DNA from 2 places in the Paracandidimonas lactea genome. Region 2 is predicted to be linked to the other one. Evidence: riboswitches for the same ligand, from Rfam matches in the RefSeq annotation. Region 2 holds a riboswitch; the other holds the start of a gene.
The links. A riboswitch is a leader RNA that binds a small molecule or an ion and turns the genes downstream of it on or off. The one in region 2 is predicted to bind manganese.
Positions count from the first base shown of each region.

Region 1: it holds a riboswitch for manganese, as region 2 does, so the genes downstream of both, mntP (manganese efflux pump MntP) here and LOL23_RS03510 (TMEM165/GDT1 family protein) in region 2, are expected to answer to the same signal.

Region 1 covers NZ_JAJJOZ010000013.1:13,864-23,930, reverse strand. Annotated here, with positions in the region: gene LOL23_RS17925 (heavy metal translocating P-type ATPase) at 1-1,273, shown strand, start outside; gene LOL23_RS17920 (DUF305 domain-containing protein) at 1,453-1,884, shown strand; gene LOL23_RS17915 (hypothetical protein) at 1,922-2,296, opposite strand; gene LOL23_RS17910 (DUF411 domain-containing protein) at 2,458-2,874, opposite strand; gene LOL23_RS17905 (c-type cytochrome) at 2,945-3,418, opposite strand; gene LOL23_RS17900 (cupredoxin domain-containing protein) at 3,433-3,939, opposite strand; gene LOL23_RS17895 (copper resistance protein B) at 4,008-5,234, opposite strand; gene LOL23_RS17890 (copper resistance system multicopper oxidase) at 5,231-7,096, opposite strand; yybP-ykoY riboswitch at 7,383-7,518, shown strand; gene mntP (manganese efflux pump MntP) at 7,556-8,119, shown strand; gene LOL23_RS17880 (DUF2933 domain-containing protein) at 8,418-8,702, opposite strand; gene LOL23_RS17875 (hypothetical protein) at 9,067-9,267, shown strand; gene LOL23_RS17870 (multidrug effflux MFS transporter) at 9,412-10,067, shown strand, end outside.
Region 2 covers NZ_JAJJOZ010000001.1:752,988-763,054, forward strand. Annotated here, with positions in the region: gene LOL23_RS03480 (PqiB family protein) at 1-417, opposite strand, end outside; gene LOL23_RS03485 (paraquat-inducible protein A) at 414-1,862, opposite strand; gene clpA (ATP-dependent Clp protease ATP-binding subunit ClpA) at 1,862-4,186, opposite strand; gene clpS (ATP-dependent Clp protease adapter ClpS) at 4,364-4,687, opposite strand; gene LOL23_RS03500 (cold-shock protein) at 4,850-5,095, shown strand; gene LOL23_RS03505 (DUF192 domain-containing protein) at 5,240-5,701, shown strand; gene LOL23_RS03510 (TMEM165/GDT1 family protein) at 5,752-6,330, opposite strand; yybP-ykoY riboswitch at 6,331-6,512, opposite strand; gene pcaF (3-oxoadipyl-CoA thiolase) at 6,626-7,831, opposite strand; gene sodB (superoxide dismutase [Fe]) at 8,253-8,831, opposite strand; gene xseA (exodeoxyribonuclease VII large subunit) at 8,963-10,067, opposite strand, start outside.

The DNA of each region.
Region 1 (10,067 bases), on a different contig from region 2:
GGTGCTCTCGCAAATCGTGCAGCTCGTTGCGCAAGCCCAGCGCTCGCGCGCGCCGATGCAACGGATGGCCGATCAAGTGGCCGGTTATTTTGTCATGGCGGTCGTGGTCATCGCCATCATCACGCTATTCGTCTGGGGTATGTTTGGCCCTCAACCGAGTTGGGTATATGGATTAATTAACGCTGTGGCCGTGCTGATCATCGCCTGCCCCTGCGCACTTGGCTTGGCTACGCCCATGTCCATCATGGTGGCGACCGGTCGAGGCGCCACGCAAGGAGTGCTGTTTCGCGATGCGGCGGCCATCGAAAACCTTCGCAAGGTCGATACGCTGATCGTTGATAAGACGGGTACTTTGACGGAAGGCCGGCCTATGTTCGAGCAAGCCATTCCTGTTGGCGACACAGAGGCTGACGAAGTACTGCGTCTGGCGGCAAGCCTCGATCAGGGCAGCGAGCATCCCTTGGCAGACGCCATTATTAATGCCGCCCGTGAGCAAGGCCTAGTCCTCGGTGCCGTCAGCGATTTCGAATCGGGCAGCGGCATCGGTGTTCGTGGTCAGGTCGACGGGAAAGCCCTAGCACTGGGCAACACCGCCCTCATGCAGCAAGAAAGCATCGATGTGGCTGAGGTAGCTGACACGGCAGAATCTTTGCGGGCAAAGGGTGCAAGCGTCATGTTCTTTGCAGTGGATGGCCAATTGACGGGCCTGCTGGCAGTTTCGGACCCGATCAAACAGAGCACGCCGGAGGCCGTGCGCGATCTCCAGAAGGCCGGGATCCGCGTGATCATGGCAACCGGCGACGGTATTGCAACGGCCAAAACCGTTGCGCAGCAACTGGGAATCGATGAAGTGCATGGTGAAGTCAAGCCAGCTGACAAGCTGAACCTCGTCGCCAAGCTTCAGTCTGAAGGACGGATTATCGCCATGGCCGGCGACGGGATTAATGACGCCCCTGCGCTCGCCAAAGCGGATGTCGGCATTGCGATGGGTACCGGTACCGATGTGGCCATGAACAGTGCTCAGGTCACCCTCGTCAAAGGTGACCTGCGCGGGATCTCGATTGCTCGCCACCTGTCGGACGCAACAATCGCCAATATGAAGCAGAATCTGGGCTTCGCATTCGTTTACAACGCCCTTGGCGTGCCATTAGCTGCTGGGGTCTTGTACCCGTTTGTGGGCCTGTTGCTTTCGCCCATGTTCGCCGCATTGGCGATGAGCTTGAGCTCAGCATCGGTCGTTTTCAACGCCCTTAGACTGCGCAAGTCGGTATGAATTCCATAGGTCAACTATGTTGATTTGGGCCTGATCGTTTGCGTCAGATACAACGTTTAGTTCATGCCAGCGATGGACCGACCGTCACCATGGCGGAGTCCGAATGAGCGGCTTAAGGGCATGGCGCATGCTGGCGAGTAGCGTACCGTCAATTTCGGCGAACTTACTGGGAAAAAATCATGCACATTCAAGCCAAAGTTGCAGGCCGTGCGAACACGCTCGCGTTGCGCCGCCTGTTGCCATTGCTGCTGGGAGCCAGCATGGCGGCCATCTCGTTTTCAGCGCCTGCTCAAACGACAATGACTCAATCGAATCAACCCGCCATGAATTCGGAAACCGCCAAGAGCGGTATGTCCATGGATATGCGGGGCTCCATGATGGAAATGCGCAAAAGCATGGATGCCATGAAGCCCTCGGGTGATATTGATTATGACTTTGCCGCCATGATGCGGGTTCACCACCAGGGCGCTGTAGACATGGCCGAGCTAGAGCTGAAAAAAGGTCAAGATCCTGAGATGAAACAGATGGCCAAAGAAATCATCGCAGCTCAGAAAAAAGAAATCGCGAAGTTCGATGAGTGGCTTGCAGCGCATCCAAAGCCATCGAAATAGCGTTCTTGACGGGTCTTCGGGTAGCGCTTAAGCCTCGTTATTGAGGTGAGGATGGCACTTCAAGCTTGTCGGCATACTTGATCATGATGTCGCCCATGGCACGCATCATCTCGCCATGCATCTGCATCATCACTTTACTATTGGCGCCACCAGCCGCGCCCATCATAGGACAGCTGCCCATCATCCCCATCATGCCGCCGCCCATCATGCCGCCGCCCATCATGCCGTGATCGTTCATCTTGCCTGGCTTCATATCGCCCATCTGGGCTGCGGCACCATTCTGCATCATGTCTGATTCAGCTTTCATGCCCGTGGTGGTGCCATCACTGCTGGACGTCGCTGCTATGCTTGCGCCGCCTACACCCAATAAGAGCGCCGTAATGGGTGCAATCAACAATACTTTCATATTCATTTGAATCTCCTAAATTCAGAAAATTGATTTTTTACAAACCAGCTTGAACTTATGATGCAAGAAAGATGTAGGTATAGCTCGTGGAGATGTTTTCCAACGTCAGAATAACGGAGGCATACTAATCACGGCGTACTCGGCTATATCGTTCTTGTCTGTAGATTTTAGTCCTTGGAAAACGGTTTACCGTTAAAGTCCACAGTAACCAGATTGCCGTCCAGCTTGCCCATGCCTGGCGCATTCAACGGCATGCCAGGCGCTGAGACGCCTTTTACCGAAGCGTCAGCGAGTAACTTGTTGACCGCATTGGCCGGCACATGTCCCTCTATGAGTTGGCCTGTAGCTTCCACTACGCCCGTATGACATGAACTGAGTTTCGACGGCACACCGAGTTTTTGCTTGACTGAAGCCATGTCGGCCGTTTTGATGGCTGTAACATTAAAGCCGGAATCCCGCATATGCTCGACCCACCCGGTGCAACACCCACAGTTAGGATCCTGATAGACCGTGATGGCCGTGCCCGCAGCATGGGCAAACGATGATGCGGAAGCCAAGGCAGCCGCTGCTAGCCATAATTTCATGAAACCTGCTCCAGCAAAAATGTAAATCTTGAATGATTCATACTATAGATAAAGACCACGCTCGGGCAGTTTAGTTCTGTCGTTGCAAGGTAACTTCTTTTTGCGCTTTCAGGACCTTGGGCGGCCAGCTGCTCTTGATATAAGCCAGTACCGCAATGATCTCTTGATCGCTGAGGATGTCCCGATACGCGGGCATGTCGCTGACATAGCCTGGCGGCGCCGTTTTCCCAGGAACCAGGCCGTTTTTCACCATATCGACCAACATCGCATCGGGATGGTGCCAGGTATGCCCGGTCTTGTCGTGCGGCGGTGCGGGTAGCCTGTCATTGGGCATGCGGTCACGCCAGTTCGGCTGCCCTTGCAGGGACTCGCCATGGCAGGCTGCGCAGTTGTTCGCATAGATGGCCTTGCCGTGCATCACAAGGGACTGATCCGCAGGGTCAATGAATGCCGGGCCAGATTGTCGCATCGTGGTGTAAAGGATGGCGGCGGCACCGATGATGACGACACCGGCCACCCCGAAAATCAATTTTTTATGCGACATTTCTATGTGATAAATCAGCTGACTTTTACCTTGCCGACCATCCCGGCCTCCATGTGGCCCGGTATCAGACAGGCAAAATCTACGGTGCCCGCCTCGTCGAACTGCCACACCAGGCCACCAATCTTGCCTGGCGCCAATGTAATCATATTCGGTTCGGCATGTTTCATCCCAGGCATCTTCTGCATCTCAGCCGCATGGGCCTTCAGATCGGCCATGGAGCCGATCACCATTTCATGAGGGATTTTCCCCGTGTTCTTAATAAAGAAGCGAACCGTCTCGCCTGCACGGACCTGGATGTCACCCGGCGTAAATCGCATGGTGTCGTCCATCGTCAGCTCGATGGTGCGAGTAACTTTGGCCGGGTCGCCGGGCTGGCCGGTTGGCGAAGGTTTCGACATCGTGGACATATCGTGCCCCGGCATGCCATGCGCCGGTGCGCCATGTCCCCCGGCATGGTTGCCTGCAGCCAATGCGAGGGCTGGCAGCACGCTCAAAGCCAGAATAGAAAGGGTCTTTTTCATTCGAATACTCTCTTAGAGTTTGTTTAGGCAGGCAGCCGTTTCAAGCCGCCCGTAGAGAAAAGGCGACATCAAAAACGAAAGCTCAGACCGGCCACAAAACGGGTTTCCTGCTTGGAGTCGCCCGCTGCCCGCGCGTAATCCGCCGTTTTTCCAAACTTGCTGGACCATTCGACGCCAACGTACGGGACAAACTGACGCGTGACTTCGTACTTGAGGCGCAAGCCCGCTGTGCCGTCCGTCAAGCCGCTACCAATGCCCCAGCGTTCATCGTCCTTGCCATAGAAATTCATCTCAACGCTTGGTTGGAGATACAGTTTCTGAGTCAACAGGATGTCGTACTCCGCCTTCAGCGCCAAAGCGGTGCGGCCGCTCGAGCCGACATAGGCCGTGGCATCGACTTCAAACCAGTAAGGCGCTAACCCTTTAAAGCCAAATGCCAACCATTCCCGGTTCGGCACGCCTTGGCCATGGTCGAATCGCACGCCAAGTTCCGTATCCCAGAACGTTGAAACCGCATGGCGCCACAGCAGTTGCGTCTCGGACTCTTGCAGCTTACCGCTTGCCACTTCGCCTTCCGCCTTGATCACGGCGCGGTTATAGGTGCTTCCATACCAGGCTTCCCCTTCATAAGCCCCCCATTCCTCGCCTCGCGCTCTAACGTACTCCAACCGATCGACGTTGACCGAACCGAAGTTATGCATGTCCGACATGATCAGTGCGTCTGACGGGGGCAAAGCATACTTGCCGGCATTGCGGACGTAGCCGTCGGAGTAGGCATCCGGATCACGGGCATCTGGCGGCGGCGATCCGCCCTGCATTTGCATATCGCCGTGATCCATTTCGCCACTGCCATGATCCATCGCGCTCATGTCGTGGGCAGAGGCCGGCGCATTAGAGCTGGACTGACCGTGCATCATCCCCGGCATGGCGGAAGCATCTTTGCTCGTTTCAGGCTGCTTCATGGGCATCTTCATGGCGTCATGGCTTTGCGCTGGGACTTTCCCCGCACCATGATCCATACCGGACATGTCCGTCGAACCGTGATCTATACCTGGCATACCCATGGAGCCATGATCCTTATCGGACATGTTCATAGAGCCATGGTTCATGTCTGAAGCCGTCGCTGGTGCACTGACCTTTGGCGGTTCCGAGGTGTGATCGGCATGGCCCGCATGCGTCTGCCCATAGGCGAGCACGGGCATCACTCCCACTGTAGCGATGGTCGCCGCAAGAAACTTCTTCTTCAATTGATTATTCACGGCCAGGATGCCTAACGTTTCGTTCATTGTCTTCATGCCACCACCACTTCGCGAAACATCCCTGCATCCATATGGAGCATCAGATGGCAATGCCACGCCCAGCGTCCGAGCGCATCGGCAGTCACAAGAAAGCTGATACGTTGAGCCGGCTGCACGGGTATCGTGTGGCGCCTGGCCTGGAATTGTCCATCGGGCGCTTCGAGCTCACTCCACATCCCGTGCAGATGCATAGGGTGCGTCATCATGGTGTCGTTGTGCAAGATGACTCGGACCCGTTCGCCATAACGGAAATGAACTGGGGTTGACTTTCCGAACTCCACTCCGTCGAACGACCAGGTATAGCGCTCCATATTTCCGGTCAGATGGAGCTCGATCTCACGCTCTGCGCTGCGCGGATCCATTGCACCGCCCACGGTGTGCAAGTTGGAGAGTGTGAGCACGCGCCGTCCGTTGTTACGCAAGCCGATGCCGGGATCGTCCAGGTTGGTGCGCGGCATATCGACCCGCATATCGATGCTGGGCCCATACTCGGTCCTGGCGTGGCGTACCTGGGTGTTGGCGCCAGCCGCAGACATCGCGCTGTGGTCCATGCCAGCCATGCCTGCGTGATTCATCCCTTGCATGCTGCCGTGGCTCATCCCCGCCATATTGCCGTGGTTCATTCCTGCCATACCGCCATGACTCATGCCTCCCATGGAAGATTGGCTGGCTGCGCCATGACTCATTCCCGCCATGCCCCCGCCCATAGCGCCCATCATGTCCGCCATGGTCAACCATTCCACGGGGTCAAGCGCCGGTACTGGCGCTTCGAGACCAGCATGCGTGGCTAGCGTACCGCGCGCATATCCCGTGCGGTCCATTGCTTGCGCATAAACGGTGTAAGCGTCGTCCTTGGGCTGCACCAGCACGTCGTAGGTTTCCCCGGGCCCGAATCGGAACTCGTCCACCGTAACGGGCTCCACATTGACCCCGTCGGCTTGAACGACGGTCAACTGAAGGCCCGGGATGCGTACATCGTAGAAGGTATTAGCCGCTCCGTTGATAAAGCGCAGCCGCACCCGCTCTCCAGGTCGAAATAGCCCCGTCCAGTTGCCCGCTGGCGTCGTACCATTCATCAGGTAAGTCAGCACGTTCGCGGACAAATCGGCCAAATCCGTGGGGCTCATGCGCATCTCGTTCCACATTTTGCGCTTGTCGATAGCCGCTTTCAGACCCATCTGGGAGGCATCCTGAAAGAAATCCACGGCCGTGGGCTGGTTGTAGTTGTAGTAGTCGCCTTGCATCTTAAGCTTGGCCAGGACCCGCATCGGGTCCTCGTCGGTCCAGTCAGAGAGTTGAACGACGTACTCCCGATCCGCGCGTATTGGATCGGCTTGCGCCGGATCGATAATGAGCGCCCCATAGACCCCCGTGGCTTCCTGCATGCCCGAGTGCGAGTGGTACCAGTAGGTGCCGCTTTGCTGCACCTTGAACCGATACGTGAATGCTTCGCCCGGTGGGATTCCGGCAAAGCTGATGCCCGGTACGCCGTCCATCTGAAATGGCAGGATGATGCCGTGCCAATGGATCGAGGTAGTTTCCTTCAGGCGGTTCTTGACGCGAATAGTGATCGTATCGCCTTCCCGCCAGCGCAATGTCGGGGCGGGTAGCGAGCCGTTCACCGTCGTTGCTATGCGAGGGTTGCCGGTGAAATTCACGGGCGATTCACCGATTTCCAGATTGAACTCGGTCCCGCTCAGCACAGCCGCGGAGCCGGTAGTCGTTCCGTCCGATGGGGTTCCAGCGCCGCGGGCAAATGGCGACAAGCCCAGCAACACGCCACCGGCCGCTAATCCTTGGACAAAACGACGGCGGGGTATGGCCGGGAGGGGAACGGCTAGCGTAGTTGGGCGTTTCACGCGAGAGAATCCTGTAATGTGTCTTTAGTTGAGAGCGTCGCCTGCCAACTCATGTTCTAAGCGACAAAGCGTCAGTACGTGACTTTAAGCAGGCGCGGATGTCACACACGTGACGCCCGCATTACTTTTCTGTAATGAAGGAAGATGGCTCTGGATTTATTGCAAAACTTCTTAATCGAGGATAGAAAACAGGACGAAAAGTTGACTGCTTAGGAAATCCGGACGATTCGACCTTGGAACCCGCACCTTCGATTTACTGTGTAGGCCGAGTGATACACTCTCGGTACCTCTCTGGGGAGTAGCCTGCTTTCAACTTCGGTTGAAAGGGTTGCGTCAACATTCTTGGCTCCTGAGCCATGGCGCAAGCGGCCGAAAGGCATGGCGAGACCATAGATTTTTTCGTGCGCTGCCGAGCCGTACGGGAAAATCCATGTGTCGCTCGGCTGGAACTACTCTCGCATGAATTTTTTCTCTACGATGATTCTAGCGTTGGCAATGTCGACCGATGCGTTTGCTGCTGCCGTGGGAAAAGGGACTGCCCTTCGCAATCCTCGCATTTCAGAAGCGCTGCGAACCGGTGTTATTTTTGGTGTGATCGAAGCCATCACGCCGTTGATCGGCTGGGCGCTGGGTTCCATGGCAGCGGAGTTCGTCGCCGACTGGGACCACTGGATCGCTTTCGGCTTGCTTTTGGTTTTAGGCGCATGGATGATACGCAGCGGACTTCGAGCTGACGAGCCCGAGGCCGCTCCCGCAATTCGCCACTCATTTTGGTTGCTTGCGGCTACGGGGTTCGCCACCAGTATTGACGCTATGGCCGTCGGCGTCAGTCTTGCCTTTGTCGACAACAACATTCTCGTAACGGCGGCGGCCATAGGGTTAGCGACGCTTCTGATGGTGACGCTCGGCGTCATGGTCGGCCGCTTGATTGGCAAAGTGGCTGGCAAATGGGCGGAAGTTCTCGGCGGACTCGCGCTGATGGGTGTCGGCGCGGCCATTCTGTACGAACACCTCACCATGTAAGAAGCTGGCAAAGCAGGCGCGGCTGAGTAGCTGTGCCTGATCTTATGTGCTTAGCTCGTTTATTACAACGGTTCCGTGGTGAGCTCATCTTGTATGCTTGGTTGCAGACGGATCTGGTCCGTCGTGATCAAGCTTGATGGGGCGAGCGATATTGGGAGTTAAATTTCCCTTCAATTGCCCATCATCCAGAACATCATAATGCCCATGAAAACGAAAGCCAAAACCGCGAGCAACCCAATTGCGGCCAGCGCTAGGACAACTATTCGTGTGCGTTTGGTTCTCATGGCGTGATGGCCTGTCAAAGCGCTTTTTCGCTACCTAGTGAACGTTGGTTATCGCCTTTGCTAGCCGTTTTGGGCATCGGCCCTTGCATGGACTCGTCTTTCTTTGCTCCGTGGTCGACGTGGCACGACTGCATACCTTTCATCATGAAAAGCATCATCAACGGACAAATCAAGAAGAATAAGAAAGGGCTTACCGCTGCAATCCATTCACGCGCCGTAGGCACCGTCGCGTAGGCCGCAGCGACCAGCACGGCCAGCCCAAGACCGGTCTTCACCATCATTTTCATATCGCATTTCATCGCAGACTCTCCTTGTGGTCAATTCGCCAGCGGTCCATGGACAGGTATGGCGACGAGCCCACTGTACCTTTCCCCCGCTGTCAAATAGATTGCATCGGCATTACATCTTGGTCATGTCCGAAAAAGTAGCTTCTGAAGTAAAAGATTTGTTGCCTCATGTACAAAACACTCGCCCGGCTTTTTTGGCGCCGACTCACGTGCGCGGAGGTTCTGCGTTTACAACGAAGTGGAAAAACTACCGCATCTCATTGACATTGTCACTGTGGGAACGTCTATCGTGCAATTGATTAACGTGATGAGGATCAAGTGAAACAGACAACGCTTCCCGGACCACTGTAATCCTGCTTGAGGAAGTAGACATGCTATGGAAAAAAAATACACGAGTTTGGGCGATGACATCCTGGCTGCTTTCAAGCGCGCGTGTGACGAAGGAGATCTTTTGGTCGCCGAGCATTTATTGCGTGCGCTCGAGACGATGGCTGATCGGGCAGGAGGCGATGAACGAGTGGAGCGCGCTTACCTCCACGTAGCTCGTTCACCGGGAGACACCGAACATCGCCGATAGCCGTCTAATGTCAATGGACGCAATGGTGGCTCGCGAAGCGATCGCCACTTCGTTCTTGCTCTTTCGCTGGCCGAAATTTTAGAGAAGGCCGTAGCAAAAGGTCGCTCTGTCTGCAATCCTTGAAAAATACATCGAAAATCGAATATGACAACTTCTATAGACAGTGCAGCGCAGAATGAGCCGACGGTGAAGTGGCTGGCCTGGTTGCTCGGCAGCTATACGATGTTGGGCCCGTTTTCTATTTCCATGTACATGCCTTTTTTTCCGATGCTGATGGTGAGCCTCGGAGCAACGCAGCTCGAACTTCAACAGACGCTCAGCGCTTACCTTGCTGCCTTTGGGGTCATGATGCTTCTGCATGGACCACTATCCGACGCAGTTGGGCGCCGTCCCGTCATTCTGGCCGGACTAGCCGTTTACTTCGTAGCGTCCATTGGCGGGGCATTGGTCAGTTCGCTTGGTCTGTTGATCTTTTTCCGTACATTGCAGGGGCTCTCAGTGGGTGCGGGCAGCATCGTAGGGCGTGTAGTCATTCGAGATCGGCTCGAGGGGCCTGCAGCTCAAAGACTGCTCGCGCAGGTGGGCATGATATTCGGCTTGGCTCCTGCCATTGCGCCAGTTTTTGGGGGATGGCTGCAGAACTGGTTTCCCTGGCAATCGGTATTCATTTTCATGGCCGTTTTCAGTGCGCTGCAACTGGCGGCCAGCTACTTCTCTCTGCCGGAGACCCTGCCACAGGACCAACGGACATCGATGAGGCCAGCGTCGTTGCTGCGTAGCTACAGCACTGTGCTAAGAAG
Region 2 (10,067 bases):
GGCGCCCGACAACAGCGTATTCAGCCCGGTGACGCCGCTGATGCCCAGCCTGGGGCGCACAACCCAGAATCTACTGCCCGGGCGCGCGATATAAGCGGCGCTGTCGCGATCAATCTGTGCGCTCACCAGCGCCTTTTTGCGGTCCGGCGACACCTTGATGCTAGTGACCGTGCCAATGGCCACTTCCTTGTAGCGTACACGCGTCTGGCCTACCTCCAGACCTTCGGCGGAATCGAAGCTGATCACCACTGTGGGCCCCGCATGCAGCCAGTCGCGAAACAGCAACGAAGCACCGACGATCGCTGCCACCAGTGGTACAAGCCAGATCCAAGAGATCTGCAGCCGGCTCGACTTCTTGACAACCGGCCGTGGTGCAGATTGCGGATCGGGCGAGGACGACGTATCGGGAGTGGTCATAGATTGCTTTCGGCGCGGCGTCGCGCGGATTGATTGGCCACAAGAGGCATGCTGGCGGGAGTTGAGGAAAGACTCGTCGTGCGCGGCGACGCCGCCGTGACAGGCCCGTGATCCCATGCGGATCGCGGGTCAAAGCAATGGGCGGCAAGCATCGTCAACACAACGACCATGCCGAAGCTGGCGGCGCCCGGCCCGGCCAGCACTTGGGAAACGCCGGGGAAATTCGCCATAGCCGACATCAGAATGACCACAAACACATCGAGCATGGACCACTGGCCAATGAACTCAACAAAGCCATACAACCGCGTTCGCGAGCGCGCAATAGCCTCGCCCTGCCAGCGGTCGCGCAGCATCAGCAAAACGAGCACCACGATCTTGGTGACAGGTACAACAATACTGGCCACGAACACGATAATCGCCAGATCCGGCGAGCCCAACCGCCACAGTTCGAGCACCCCGCCCAATATGGTGTGATTGCCGTCCTCCACCAGTGTACGCACCCGCATGATGGGCAGCAGATTGGCGGGCAGATAAATAATACTCGCGGCAATCAGTAGCGCCCACACACGCGCACGCATGTCCGGTTTGCGCGGATAGATACGGCTGTTGCAGCGGCGGCAGCGCAGCGCTGCCCCCGGGTCTTCTATATACCGCGTGAACAGGCCGGCCGGCGCGGCCTGAACATAACCGCAGCAGGTGCAACTGAGCAATATGCGCGCGGCATTGCCTTTGGACACATTGGCATTGGCGTCCCCGTGCATGTCAGTGCAGGCCTGTGCGCCGAGCCGTGTATCGGCATCCTCGCCCGTGCTCGTCGCGGCCAGACCGGAAATCGGCACAAGCCCAGCATCTTCCGCGTAGCGCCAGATATTGCGCGCGGCCACGCGCGTCAGCCCGGTAAGCAGAAAGGTCAGTATGCCGAAGGCCCAGATAGCAGGCGCGGGCGTAATGTCCGCCAGGCTGGAAAACTTCACCACAGCGACGATGATCGCCAGCGTCAGCACCGGAATCATGCTCCAGGGTTCAACCCAGTGCAGCACACGCAAGCCCCAGGCAAAATCGCCCGGCAGGCGCCCTGCGCGCACCGCCATCAACGCCCACAGCGTGATGAGTAACTGCGTCAGTGGCATCCAGAACCCTGCCATCGCGGTCATGATGGCCACCATTTCATGCCCCTGGCGCCACGTTAGCAGCAAGGCGCCCGGCAGCGAGGCATCGACCTGCATACCTTGTATGCGCAAATGCGCGATGGGGAAATAATTGGCGATGACAAAGAGGATAAGCGCTGTCAGCGTAAGCGCAATCCAGCCGTTCAGGGACAACCGGCTTTGCCGATAAAGTTCCTCGCCACAGCGCGTGCACGAAGCGATCTGCGCGGGCTCCAGCGGAGCCCGCTTATGCAGCGTCGCGCAGTAATCGCACGCAAGCAGTGGCGTGACCGCCATCAATCAACCAGTTCGGGTTCCGGGCGCGAAGACGACGATGGATTCGATGGGCCGGACTTGCCGGTGGAATCCGGAAATACCAGCTGCACCTTGCCCTCGTCGTCAAGCCCCACCTCGACACGACCGCCGTCCACCAGCCTGCCGAACAGCAGCTCGTCGGCCAGCGCGCGCCGGATCGTATCCTGGATGAGGCGTTGCATCGGCCGCGCCCCCATCGCCGGGTCGAAGCCCTCTTTGGCGAGATGCTCGCGCAACTCGGGGGTGAACACGACATCGACGTGTTTTTCATGCAGTTGGTCTTCGAGCTGCATGAGGAACTTGTCAACCACCCGCATGATCACTTCGCGCGAAAGCGGTTTGAAGCTGATCGTAGCGTCGAGCCGGTTGCGGAACTCGGGAGTGAACAGCCGCTTGATATCAGCCATCTCGTCGCCGCCGCGAGCCGGCGTGGCAAAACCGATGGAGGTCTTGTTCAACGCTTCCGCACCCGCGTTGGTCGTCATCACGATGATTACATTGCGGAAATCGGACTTGCGGCCGTTGTTGTCGGTCAGGGTGCCGTGGTCCATCACCTGGAGCAGAATGTTGTAGACATCCGGATGCGCTTTTTCGATCTCGTCAAGCAGGAGTACACAGTGCGGCTGCTTGCTGACGGCTTCGGTCAGCAAGCCCCCCTGGTCGAAGCCCACATAGCCCGGAGGCGCACCAATCAGACGCGAAACGGTATGGCGTTCCATGTACTCGGACATATCGAAACGCAGCAGCTCGATACCCAGTACGAATGCCAACTGGCGCGCGACTTCGGTCTTGCCGACACCCGTGGGACCGGAGAACAAGAAGGCGCCAATGGGCTTGTCTGGCCGGCCCAGGCCCGAGCGCGCCATTTTGATGGCGGCCGCCAGCGCTTCGATAGCCGGATCCTGACCAAACACGACCGTCTTGAGGTCGCGTTCGAGCGTTGCCAGCTTATTGCGGTCGTCGTGCGACACCGACTGCGGCGGAATGCGCGCAATTTTGGCCACAGTGGCCTGGATCTCGCCCTTGCCAATGGTCTTGCGCTGCTTGGAGCGCGGCAGCAGGCGCTGCGCGGCACCGGCTTCGTCGATCACATCAATCGCCTTGTCGGGCAGAAAACGATCATTGATGTATCGTGCTGCCAATTCGGCGGCCGCAGTGATCGCCGCGTTGGAATATTTGACGCCATGGTGCTCTTCGAAATGCCCTTTCAGGCCCCGCAGGATCTGCACCGTCTGCTCCACAGTGGGCTCGGGTACATCGATCTTCTGGAAGCGGCGCGACAGCGCGTGGTCTTTCTCGAAGATGCCGCGATATTCGTTATAGGTGGTCGCGCCCAGGCACTTGAGCTGCCCTGATGACAGCGCAGGTTTGAGCAGGTTCGAAGCATCCAGCGTACCGCCCGACGCCGAACCGGCACCGATCAGCGTATGAATTTCGTCGATGAACAGGATGGCATTGCGGTTGTCCTTGAGCGACTTGAGCACGCCCTTGAGGCGCTGCTCGAAATCGCCGCGATATTTGGTGCCCGCGAGCAACGCCCCCATATCCAGCGCGTAGACCTCGGCGTGGGCAAGAATCTCGGGCACATCACCCTTGGTGATGCGCCAGGCCAGCCCTTCGGCGATCGCAGTCTTGCCCACCCCCGCCTCGCCCACCAGCAGCGGATTGTTCTTGCGCCGGCGGCAAAGCACCTGAATGACGCGCTCTACCTCGTGCTCGCGTCCGATCAGAGGATCGATACGCCCGCGGCGGGCTTCGGCATTGAGGTCGGTGGCATAAAGTTCGAGCGGCGACTTCTGCTGATCAGGCTTGGAATCTGTATCTGAAATCTGCTGTGCTTTCGCCGGCTCGGCGGGTGCTTCTTCCTGCTGCTTGGTAATACCATGCGACAAATAATTGACAACATCCAGCCGGCTGACGCCTTGCTGTTGCAAGAAATACACTGCGTGGGAGTCTTTCTCACCGTACATGGCTACCAGCACATTGGCGCCGGTCACCGTATTCTTGTTGGAATTGCCCGACGACACATGCATGATCGCGCGCTGAATGACGCGCTGGAAACCGAGCGTGGGCTGGGTATCCACCTCTTCCTGCCCGGGAAATATGGGTGTGTTTTCTTTGATGAACTTGCGCAGTTCCTGGCGCAGCGCATCAATATTGGCCGAGCACGCGCGCAGCACTTCCACCGCTGCCGCATTATCGAGCAGCGAAAGCAGCAGGTGCTCCACTGTAATGAATTCATGTCGCGCACTGCGGGCTTCGACAAACGCCATGTGCAGGCTGACTTCAAGTTCTTCCGAGATCACGCTTCCTCCATACATATCGGAGCGGACAGCAATTCGATAAATCCTATTCTATGACTAAATCGACCTTGCGTATCAACAATAGTGAAAAGCCCTATCGGGGCTAATATCTGCGACAGCCAGGCCGCACGCTGGTTCCTGAAAACCATGCGTGCCGCAGTGCTGCATGTCCACATGGCCTCATGCATCGGGTGCCGGCTCCATTATGCATTGCAGAGGATGCTGCCGCGCCTGCGCCATTTGCCTCACCATTTCAACTCGTGTGGCGGCAATATCGCGCGTGTACACGCCGCATACACCCCTGCCCTCGTTGTGAACCTTCAGCATAATACGCGCCGCCTCATCTTCGTTTTTACCGAAAATACGCTGCAATACAACGACGACAAATTCCATCGGTGTGTAATCGTCATTAAGCAGCACGACCTGATACATAGGCGGTGGCGCGGTCTTCGAAGACTGCCGGTCGAGCACCGTTTCACGCTGGTTTTCGATCTGAGTAACCATGCCAAATACTAGTGGTTTCCATAGGTTGACTACACCAATTCAAGTGCGCATCATCGTGGTGTTCTGTGTGCTTGAAATCCACACGTGCCAGAATCGGTAGGCTAAAGGTAACCCTTGTAGTCGCGTTTCAATTTAACACTATATTGTCGAGAGGCAGTCCGCATGTCTGAATCAACCGCAACCTCCGCGCCCGGGGATACCCAGAAGCTGACCGGAACGGTCAAGTGGTTCAATGACGCCAAGGGTTTTGGCTTCATCACCCCTGACAACGGTGGGGAAGACCTATTCGCACATTTCTCGTCCATCCAGATGAATGGCTTCAAGACGCTAAAAGAAGGCCAGAAAGTCGCATTTGAAATCGCACAAGGGCCCAAAGGCAAGCAAGCACTGAATATTACGGCAACCTGATGTTTTGCAAGGGCTGAACAGCCTCATGCTTCAATAATAATGCATAACTCTCACTACACTACAGGGCCTCAGCGCCCTGTTTTTTTTGGCCTGCCGCGCCTGACCCGTGCGCATATCCGACGTTTGGCGGATCGGGCCCGGCGCGTGGCAAACACGCAGAGCGTGCGCGCCCTGAAACGGCTGTTTCCCTTGCTGCTCGTCGCACCGGCCATGCCCGCCGCCGGCCAAGGCATGCTGCTGCCGACCGCCGAACTGAGCATCGCGGGATACGCCATCACAGCAGAGATCGCTGCCACGGAAGCAAGCCGCAGCAATGGCCTGATGAATCGCAACTTCCTGCCATCCAACCACGGCATGCTGTTCGTTTTCGAGAGGGCGAATATGGCCTGCTTCTGGATGAAAAATACGCCACTGCCCTTGTCTATCGCCTTTATCAATGAGCAAGGCAAGATCGTCAATATCGCCCATATGCAGCCGCACACCCTGGACACCCACTGCCCGCTGCGCCCAGTGCCCTTCGCGCTTGAAATGCCGCAAGGCTGGTTCGGGGACCGCGATATACGCGCGGGCGCCTTGATCCAAGGCCTGCCCCCACGCGGAAAGTAGGCGTTGCGGGCACGCCGGCAAAACCAGCCGTGCCCGTATCGCGAGGTGCGCTAGAGACCCAACCCCTTGCCGGCGCCAAGCAGCGTGGCGACACCCAGCACGGCGAAAACCCCCGCTGCGATGGTATGCACAAGCCTCATGGGGATGCGGTTTGCCAGCTTCTCGCCGGCGAACACAGCGGGAACGTCCGCGATCAACATGCCCAGCGTTGTGCCCACCACCACCAGCACCGGCGTAGCGTAATGCGCCGCCATAGCCACGGTGGCAATTTGCGTCTTATCGCCCATTTCGGCCAGAAAAAAGGTGATCAATGTCGCCCCGAAAACCCCGAAATGGCGGGCTACTTGGGTTTCCTCTTCTTCGATTTTGTCGGGAATCAGCGTCCAGATCGCCATTGCGATGAATGACGCGCCGAGCACCCAGCGCAGCGTCTGCGGCGATACCGTGGCCGTGATCCAGGCGCCCAATGCGCCCGCCAGCCCATGATTGATGATGGTAGCGACCAGGATACCAAGAACGATAGGGAGCGGTTTCTTGAAGCGAGCCGCAAGGAGAAAGGCAAGCAACTGGGTTTTGTCGCCGATTTCAGCCAGTGCGACAACGCCGGTGGAGACGAGAAGTGATTCCATGAGGGTTCCGCGGGCCAGCACAAAGACGAATGACCACCCCGCCGCCCGGCCCATCCGGCGGCGTGTGGTCAAAGGTCTTGCCAAGCTGAAAACCGCACGCGCCATGGCCGGAAGGCCAAGTGTGTTGACGCGCGCCTCTTCGGTGCGAAGAGCGGCTACTCCCCAATGACAGGCGCAAATGTACCACATATCGCGCCCTTAAGGCCGGGGCCGAGCCATTGCCGGTGCATAACAACCCCGACAACGGCTCGGCCCCGAATGCTTCCTGCCAGGCGCCGCGCGGGCGCCTTCAGGCTCAGATTTTTTCGAGGATGACGGCGATGCCCTGCCCGACGCCGATGCACATTGTGCACAGCGCATAACGACTGCCGGTGCGGTGCAACTGGTTGACTGCAGTAAGCGCCAGACGGGCGCCGCTGGCCCCCAGCGGGTGGCCTAGGGCAATTGCGCCGCCGTTCGGGTTGACGCGCGGATCGTTGTCCGCCACACCCAGCAGGCGCAGCGTGGCCAGACCCTGCGAGGCAAACGCCTCATTTAGCTCAATGACGTCGATCTGATCGATCGTCAGGCCAGCGAGGGCCAGCACCTTCTGCGACGCGGGTGCGGGACCAATACCCATGATGCGAGGCTCGACGCCCGCCGTAGCCATTGCGACGATACGCGCGCGCGGCGTCAGGCCGTGCTTCTTGGCTGCTGCTTCCGAAGCGACAATCATTGCGCAGGCGCCGTCGTTGACGCCTGATGCGTTGCCAGCCGTCACCGTGCCATCAGGACGCACAATGGGCTTGAGCCGGGCCAGGGCCTCGAGCGTGGTTTCACGGGGGTGTTCGTCGCGGTCTACCACCACCGGGTCGCCTTTGCGCTGGGGGATGGACACGGGCGTGATCTCGGCGTCGAAAAAGCCGGCTTTTTGCGCAGCAGCGGCTTTCTGCTGGCTCGCCAGCGCGAACAGATCCTGGTCCTCGCGGCTGACCTTGAACTGGTCAGCCACGTTCTCGGCCGTTTCGGGCATGGAGTCTACGCCATACTGCGCCTTGAGCGCGCGGTTGACAAAGCGCCAGCCAATCGTGGTGTCGTAAATAGCCGCATTGCGCGAAAAGGCTGTGTCGGCCTTGCCCATCACGAACGGTGCGCGCGACATGCTCTCGACACCGCCCGCCAGCAGGAAGGATGCATCGCCAGCACGAATCGCGCGAGCTGCCGACCCCACCGCATCGAGCCCCGAGCCGCACAGGCGGTTAATAGTTGCGCCGGGCACATCCACCGGCAGACCCGCGAGCAGCGTTGCCATGCGAGCCACATTGCGGTTGTCTTCACCCGCTTGGTTGGCGCCGCCCATCAAGACGTCGTCCAGGGCGGACCAGTCCACACCGGCGTTGCGCTCGACCAGGGCCCGAATCGGGATGGCGGCCAGGTCATCGGCCCGTACCGGGGCCAGGGCGCCGCCGTAACGGCCGAACGGGGTGCGAATCGCGTCGCAGATAAAGGCGTGTGTCGTCATGGGATGTCTGCCGGCGGCACAGCTGGCAAGCCCCCCGTGCCGCGAATGAATAGTTGGAAATTACCGGTTTATGCCAGGACGATGACATGGCCCGTCCAAGCCCGAAAATAGTAGCGCAGCGGGCGGCGAGGCGTGCTGCGCTACTCGCCAAAACGTCCGATTGATGGACACATGGAAAAAAGAATATTGCAGTGCGCCATTGCCGATAACGCAAAACCGGCTGCCGCATGGGTTATTGCCACAGGGGAGCCGGTTCGGAAATCTAATGGACTGTGTACTGTACGCAGTATGGACGGCGTATGGCGCGCCATGCAGGCAAGTACATGGTGTAGCGAACAGCGAGGAGACTGCGGCGGGCTTACCGGGTGCATCGCCGGCGGCTATACGCCGCCTGGCCAACTGCCTCGCCCGCCAGCGAATATCAGCCCAGGTTCTGCTCGGCGAACGCCCAGTTCACAACTGCCCAGAAGCTTTCGAGGTATTTGGGACGGGCATTACGGTAGTCGATGTAGTAGGCGTGCTCCCAAACGTCGCACGTGAGGAGCGGCACATCAGCCGTGGTGAGCGGCGTCGCGGCATTGCTGGTGTTGACGATGTCAAGGGTGCCATCGGACTTCTTGACGAGCCAGGTCCAGCCAGAGCCGAAGTTGCCTGCGGCAGCAGTGTTGAAGGCCTGCTTGAAAGCGTCGACACTGCCCCACTTGGCTTTGATGCCTTCGAGCAGCTTGCCGCCAGGCTCGCCGCCGCCATTGGGCGACATACAGTTCCAGTAGAAGGTATGGTTCCAGACCTGGGCGGCGTTGTTGAAGATACCACCGCTGGACTTCTTGATGATGTCTTCGAGCGACGCGGAAGCGAACTCAGTGCCTTCGATCTGCTTGTTGAGATTGGTGACGTAAGCCTGATGGTGCTTGCCATAGTGATACTCGAGCGTCTCCTTGGAGATGGTGGGCGCCAGGGCGTCAAGGGCGTACGGAAGCTGGGGAAGCGTGAAAGCCATGTTGTAATTCCTTCTAAAAAACCACACAGAGTACCGAAAAGAGCGCACGGCGCCCGTCGCAGGCGCTCCGGCGCACGCCCAGACGGCGCGCCGCTGAAATAGCAGGCACGCGCCGCGACGCCGACCGTTGTTTACAACAGGCCGTGCGTCTGCAATACGCGCACCTGGAGTCCGCCCTGCCCGAGCTCAATGCCCAGTGGGTCGCCAATGTTCAAGTCTAACGCATTTTCAACAATCTTCCCGTCTGCCGTGCGAACGATCGCGTAGCCGCGGCCGAGTATATTGCGGGGATCCAGAGCCCGCAGTGTCTGGCTGGCGGCCTGCAAGCGCTGCCGGCGGCGTTCAAGCAATCGCAAAGCGGCGCTGTCAAGCGCCTTGGTCAGCCGGGCGATGTCAGCCGCGCGCAGTCGCGGTGTAGGCGCCGCCACCATCAAACGATTACGGACGGCCTCAAGGCGCGCCACGCGAGCCTGATGCGGATGGGCCGCGGCCCGCGCAAGGCGCTCCGCGAGCATGACCAGCCGCTCGCGCAGCTGCCGAACCCGCTCGCCCGGGGACACCAACATGGCGACCGCCCGGTCCAGCCGCAGCGACGCTCGCTCGAGCAGACGCACCTGGCGCATATCCAACGCCCGCACCACGGCGGAAAGCTGATCCAGGCACATCGCGCGGCTGCGGCAGCACAGTTCGGCCGCGGCGGTAGGCGTCGGTGCGCGCAGGTCGGCTACAAAATCCGCAATAGTGAAATCTGTTTCGTGGCCGACACCGCTGATGACGGGTATGGGGCTGGCGGCAATTAGCCGCGCCAGCCCTTCATCGTTGAAACTCCATAAGTCTTCCAAGCTGCCACCGCCGCGCACCAACAGCAAGATATCGACCTCCCCGCGCGTGATGGCTTGCTGCAGCGCTTGGCACAGTTGCCCCGCGGCCGCCATCCCCTGCACCGGCGCGGGATAGATGATGATCTGCACGTGCGGTGCGCGCCGCTGCAAGGCAGTCAGTACATCGCGCAGCGCCGCCGCGGCCAGTGACGTGACCACACCGACAACGCGCGGCATAGCGGGGATGGGGCGTTTGCGGGCCGGGTTGAACAGCCCCTCCCCCTCGAGCTTTGCCTTCAGCGCAAGAAATGCCTCGTGCAAATCGCCCAGGCCGGCTCGACGCATAGCCTCGACTTGCACCTGGTAATCACCCCGTGGCTCATACAGCGTAACTGTGACGCGAAACTCGAACTTT